Regions from separate parts of the Natronincola ferrireducens genome, predicted to be linked through region 1. Evidence: riboswitches for the same ligand, from Rfam matches in the RefSeq annotation. Region 1 holds a riboswitch; the other holds the start of a gene.

Region 1 (3,443 bases):
TAAATGCAGACATTGAGAAAAGAACCGATTAGGAGACCAACCATTATTATAATTATAATCACAATATCCTTTCCTTTCTTTAGTATTAATTGGTTTAATGTGATTTACAGACATTAATACAAAATAGTATACATAAATTTAAAAACAGTCCAACACAACAACCATAATCTTACATATATTACAATATTATACCATATTTTCACATATCGTATAATGTTGTAATAATATTTCGCTTGACAAATTAAGCCTTGTTTAGACATATACCCCCCAGTCTTAGTAAGGCTTAGTAAAAATTGTTTCTTGTTGAAATTCAACGTTTTTTAAATAGGCTATCTAGCATCACTGGTAAAAATAATCCCTATACATCCTCGGATTTCATAGAAAAACCACGATTTTTTTCCTCTATTTTTCACTAACTATGTACCAATATCCTTAAAACCCTTTCTTGTTGTACATAATTAGTGAAAAATATCCTTCATCCCCACCTATTGTTATGATATACTTGGAAATAAAAAGGGGGGTTATCCTGTGAAAAAAGAACTGCTTATTGATATTTTTAAATATCACTTTCTTGAAAAATTATCTTATCGTGAGATTGCAGCTAAGTTGAATATCGATAGAAGAACAGTAAGTAGGTATGTCCATATCATGGAAAAAAATATACAGTCCTTAAAGGATAACCCATCCCCTACAGGAAAGTCTGGTGATAAGACTACCCATGCCTATATTTTTCATGATTGGGAGGATTATATGGAAGACATCATTGCCTATAAAGCTACTAGAAAAAAGAAGGCATTAACTCCTACTACTAAAAAAGCCATTTATAGATTAACAGAAGTCCTTAATACCACTAGTCCTCAAAGAATTTATGATTTTATCTATGAAAATTATGAAGAGTTTCAAGGCACGATTGTGGATGGTCTTACCTATTCCTCTATTTGGCGAGCTTTGCAGGAGAAACAGAATGAAGATGAGTCAACCCCTAAGGATTGACCCTGAATTATTAAGAGATAAAATATAAAGCTACCCATCTAACATGCAGTACCATTATCCAAAGCTTTACAGCCGTTAATCCCATGAGGGCTTTAGATAACCACGGTATTTTAGACCTGACTTTGTATAAAAAAATCATCGCTATTCCTACATATAATACCACACCGATTATGGATAGGATCATGGATAAATGAATAAAGTAATCCATGATAGGGTTTGCCTCTTCTATAATCCCCAGTTGTAATCCTATCGACGTAAAAGCTATGTCAAAAACCGTTAGTAAAAATATACCATAGTAGATAAAACGATTTTTTTTCATAATCATACAACTCCTTATTATAAGTATATGCAACAAAAACTTGTGTGTTGTATGATAGTATTTGAAGTATTCTATTAATCCTCTCTGGTACTTAATGGCATTGTAGGGTCAGCTTCCCTATAGAAGGGTTTTTCTTGTTTTGATTACAGTCACCTAATCTACCGCGGGAATACCTACTACAGCATGGGCAGCAACATAGATATCGCCATTAAATTTATATTCTTCCCCTACCTTAAAGCCCAATTGACCAGGAGCATTGGTTAAGCGACCCCGACGGTCTGAAGGAAGCTCTTGGTTCCCAATCCATAGATGGGTTTCTTGAAGTGCATAACCACTAAATATATCATAATTTACAATCACTGTACCAGCTTTATAATCAACTATAACATTTCCAACATGAATTCCATTATCAAGATTATTTTGACCAGCACCAGCCCACAATTTCAATACATATTCACCTTCACTAATAGGTCCATTGGTCCATCCCCAGTTGTTTGCATTTAAGCCCTCAATAGATGTAAACTTTCTTGCAATATTCCCACCATAAGCCCAAGCTGTCTCTTCATAGAACATAGGCTTTTCACAATAGTAGAAAGTAATATGACTCCAGCCTGAGCCAGTATTGTTAGGATTATTAGCTGGTTGTTTTAACCCACAGTCATTGTAAACTCCCTGAGGATATTTAGGATAATAACTGTATAAGTTACCACCTTGATTTCCACCTTTTACATATACATGAAATACTGGCATAGTTGATGCCCAAGCAAATGTATCTCCATTATTTGTGATTGTTACTTGAAACTTTGAATTAAGATCTGTACTTGCAGTATCATCATCTCCGACTTTATATATGCCGTCTACTAATTCGTTTTCATCTAAATCTATTTTAAAAGCTTTTAATATACAGCCTTCTGGAGCCTCAAGGCTACTAGGAATTGGATTTGGTCCTAATATAGGGATGCTGTCATAGCTCCCCGTAGTAGGGTTGACTTTTGGACTAGTACAATCTTCAGTGCCTGCAAAAACAAATTGAACTAGTGAGAAAATAAGCATAACAGCTAGTAAAATGCTGAATAATCTCTTTTTCATAATATTCCCCTCTTTCATCTCATATAGATTCATTGTTTTATACCTTTATTAGCATATTAGCAAAACAGTTTAGATTTGATTTATCATCTGTATTAGAATAACGATTCTATAATCAGCAACCAGACTATCATAGTGGCAAAGGTATCGTTATCATACCATCTGCACCTTAGACTCTAGGCTTTGCGTCCTGTTCTTTTGAGCAGTTTGCCCTTCCTTAGGTCAGTATATCTATAAATGTATGAAAAACTAATTTAAAGCTATACCTATAGATTAACTTTACTTTTATGTCACGAGTTAGTTAATCCATACTTAATCATAAGCACTCCTCCCCTCCCCTCCCATTGATAATTTATTTACAAGAGGTCGGTTACACTACCAGCTCCATGTGACCTAAGTGTCCAAATAAAGGTCATACTTCATAGCTCCCTATTGCTTGGTAAGTAATAAATATCTTGTTATTCTATATCCTTAGGTATAAATGATACTAGCCAAAAGTAGTATAAATGTTATTCTAATGTAGTATATTCTTTGGACATTAATAATATTATAATTAGCCAAAAGTCCTATGCAAATAAATTTCGCTAGTCATTTCTGGGCAAATAATTGTTGTTATTTCAATATTTTAAAGCGTTTTTATTTATTGTTATGGTTTTATAAGAAACCCTGTTGTTCCTAGTTAAAGCTTGTAAATTATTAGCTTAAAGAAATAGTTTTTTTACTTCTTCTGCAGGGTCTATTTGTATCATTAATAGTGTCCTCCTTTATTAATAATGTTATCATTTATGATAACATTATATATGATAAATTTCATTTCCCACACTTTCAAATGATCACTTTCTTTCTAAGAAATGTTTTATCCTGAATCTTTTGGAACTTCTGACAATCTCTTTTAAGTTGAGTTCACCAAAAATTTTCTAGTGGGATTTACCTCTTTTTTCAACAAGATCGTCCCTTGTGTACATTCTTACCGAAAAATTTTGTCTGTCTTACCCCCCATTTTGGGGCATAAAAAATCCTAGGTATACTTTCCTGTCCCTAGGGG
Region 2 (3,443 bases), on a different contig from region 1:
GGTACAAAACCTAATGAGATATTCTTGGACCTTTGAAGAAGTTCAAGAAAAGCAATCTCAATTAATGGAAAAAGCCTTCAATGAAATTTGGGCATTAAAAGAAGAGCATGGGGTAAACATGAGGGTAGCGGCTTACATGATGTCTATCAAGCGTGTTGCTGATGCTATGAAGTTAAGAGGCTGGTACTAGGATTTTAAAATAAAAATTATATAGTAATAGTTGGGGCAGATATTCTTCGGAGTATCTGCCTTTATTACTATTTAATCATTTAAATACAAAGAATAGCAAACAAATTATTAATAGATTAAGAACAAATCAAGTTACTTATTATACAAATTAGCAGTATAGAGAGAACATGATTGGCAACGATTAAGGAAATACCAAAGGATAAAAGCCTAGAGGCGAATATACCGCTAGTTTATAGTAATGATAGAGTAGGAACCCAGTTTACGTTGGATTTTGGAAAAGTTGCTGGGAATTTGTAGAGGATGATATTACACAGGAATTTTAAATGCAAAAAAAGAAAAGAAACTACAAAAGTTTACTAATATTCCTGTAGAAATTTACGTAAAAAAGCAAATCTATGATTTAAAAGCTTAATATTGTAAGAATAACAACGAAGAGTTTATATTTTAAACAACCCCCAAACTAGATATAATAAAATATATAGATGGGGACAATGATTTGTATTCTTTAATTGGGCACTTGGAATGCAAGGAGTCAGTAGTGCAACCTGCCAGCTAGTAATAGCTGGTTTTGTGTTCTAATCCATTAGGGGGAATTGTTACAATAAATAAACCTACTGCATATAATTTTTTTAAAATGGCAATATTCTAATGAGGTTTAGAATAATATATAGAAGCTTATTAATAATGACAGTAAAAGACCTAATAATATCATAGAATAAAAACATGGAAGAAGTGATGTGGCCTGTGGACAATAGGCAGAAAGTAACTACCTTGTTTATGAAAACCAACTTCTTAGAAAATCAACCTGGAGAGATAAAAGTTATCTATATTTATCGATATATGTCATTATTATTGACTTCCCTCTTCTATCTAATTGGCACACCCTCTGTACCCATTATATTTAAGATAGGAGTTATCTTTTTATTGTATTTATCTGCAAAAATTATGATGGGTTTCTACATAAAGCTTCACAAAAACGTATTTATCATGAAGGTATTGGTTTTATTAGAGTCTTCAGGAATTATACTATTACTATTTCCATCAGGAGGTATCAGTAGTCCTTTTATTTGGTATGCATTGAATCCCGTTTTAGTGGCGGCTAATTATTTAAATACCATCTTTTGCTGGTTGACCCTAACCCTTTATCTTGTTTCGGCAACCGCTATAAGCATCAATTTTATTAATCACTACAACCAATCAATTATAGAGATGACAAAGGAAAATGCTCACCTCGTTTTAGTATTTGTTTTAATCACATTAGCTGTTCAACTACTTTCCAATCTATGCAAAAAGCTACATGAGCAATCGCATCATTTAGTGATACAAAAAAGGGAGCTGTTAAAAGCCAATGATGCTTTACAACAGCTGAATGGAAGTCTTGAAGAATCCATGGAGCACATTATGGATCTTTATCAGGCGGTGGAGATATTCACTAACCAAAACAATCGTCAAAATCTATTTCAAGTTTTTGCAGATTATACAGAAAAACTGACAAAAACAAATTTAGCTTTTTTTTGTGGGTTACCCTATTCAAAATATAGGGAAATAATTACAGTCAGTAACGATAAAAGCATCAATAATGAGAAATTACAGATTAAAAAGGCCATTCAAGAGTATGGAGATTCCTTTAAACATACTGCTTACCCCATGGAATTTATAATTAATGCCCAAAGATACAGCCTGATAAAGGTAAAATCCTCAACCAATAGATATGGATTAATAGGAATTCAGTTAGAGGATGAGACCCAATTAAATGGGCTAAGGTTAAGACAGTTATACTTTCTTGCTAACCTATGCACTGTCATTTTAGAAAGGTTGGAGCTAGAAGAAATAGAAGAACAACTAATGCTAGTAGAAGAGCAAAATCGAATTGCTAATGAAATACATGACAATGTATCTCAACGGCTTTTTAGTATTACTTATGCCATCCATGCTTTAAATGGAAAATGGCAAAGCATTTCAAATGATAGATTAAAAGTACAGTTAGAGCATATTAGACAATCTGCCAACGAAGCTATGCAGGATCTAAGGGCTTCTATATATCGGCTAAGCTCAAGAAAGAGGGGGGAGAAGTCCCTACATAAAACCATTAACACTTATCTTAATAGCTTAGCTAATCTTAACGGTATTACCGTAGATTTTGAAATAAAAGGAGAAGAGGAACTGATTCCAAATCCAGTAAAAAAAGCATTTTTTAGGCTTATCCGTGAGGCCACAGGGAATGCAGTCCGGCACGGAAGATGTAAAGAGATACAGGTGGAAATTCACGTGGAGAAAGGAAAAATAGTGCTGATGGTACGTGATGACGGCAAGGGCTTTAACTTCAGTGCACTACAGCAAACTCAGCATAGTGGTCTAGGGATTGGAAATATGAAAAATCTTGTAGAAGCTTTTGGTGGAGAATTTCAATTATATAGCCAGTTGGGTAACGGAACAAAAATACACATTACTATTCCAACTAATAGGGGTTCTATTGAAGAGGAAGGAGGTTTAGCTATATGAAAATTGTTATAGTAGATGACCATCCCCTTGTAAGAAAGGGATTATCTCTTGTACTGGAAAACGAAAAAAATATAGAAGTAAAAGGAGAAGCTGGAACCATCACGGAGGCCTGTGAGATTATATTAAAGGAAAAGCCTGATATAGCCTTAGTTGATATAAAGCTTGGTCGGGAAAATGGCCTAGAAATTATTGAAAAAATTTTTAAAGAGAAAATAACCTGTAAATTCCTTTTATTAACCTCATCTGCAAATGAAGAGGATTTTAGACGGGCAGAAATATTAGGTGCCCATGGTTACGTCCTGAAAGAAGCATTGCCTGAGGAACTCTTATATGCCATCAATCTTGTGAACAGGGGAAGAAAGTACTATGATCCAGGATTAATGGAACTGTTAATGCAGGAGGATGACAGCGAAGAAATTTTAACAGAACGGGAGCAGGAGGTATTAAAGGCTTTAGGGAAGGGCTTGAGCAATCGGGAAATAGGCAACAGACTATTTATCACAGAGTATACCGTAAAAAAACATGTTAGTCAGATTTTAGCTAAGCTGGAGCTTGCCGATAGAACACAGGCAGCATTGTATGCCAATGCAAAGGGATTAGTAAAGTATCAATAAAATACAAAAAAATTATCCGTCTACAAAAGGCGGTTTTTTTCTGCTCCTAAAGTATACCTTTGACTACTACTCTAGTATAAACAAGGGGAATCTTTAGAGGAAAATCATCGGTAGACAAATTTAGGAGGAACTTTCTAT

Evidence for each region. Region 1 has a riboswitch for cyclic di-GMP ahead of BLS22_RS07270 (hypothetical protein). Riboswitches for the same ligand answer to the same signal wherever they lie in the genome.
Region 2: another riboswitch for cyclic di-GMP. It lies ahead of BLS22_RS01660 (sensor histidine kinase); the one in region 1 lies ahead of BLS22_RS07270 (hypothetical protein).

Annotation. Positions count from the first base shown of each region.
Region 1 covers NZ_FNFP01000002.1:357,256-360,698, forward strand. Annotated here, with positions in the region: gene BLS22_RS07255 (prepilin peptidase) at 1-62, opposite strand, end outside; gene BLS22_RS07260 (sigma factor-like helix-turn-helix DNA-binding protein) at 529-993, shown strand; gene BLS22_RS07265 (DUF5658 family protein) at 1,004-1,312, opposite strand; gene BLS22_RS07270 (hypothetical protein) at 1,466-2,401, opposite strand; cyclic di-GMP riboswitch class I at 2,513-2,620, opposite strand; cyclic di-GMP riboswitch class II at 2,754-2,837, opposite strand.
Region 2 covers NZ_FNFP01000001.1:365,570-369,012, forward strand. Annotated here, with positions in the region: gene BLS22_RS01655 (Glu/Leu/Phe/Val family dehydrogenase) at 1-190, shown strand, start outside; gene BLS22_RS15470 (pseudouridine-5'-phosphate glycosidase) at 361-486, shown strand; cyclic di-GMP riboswitch class II at 665-748, shown strand; gene BLS22_RS01660 (sensor histidine kinase) at 934-2,691, shown strand; gene BLS22_RS01665 (response regulator) at 2,688-3,305, shown strand.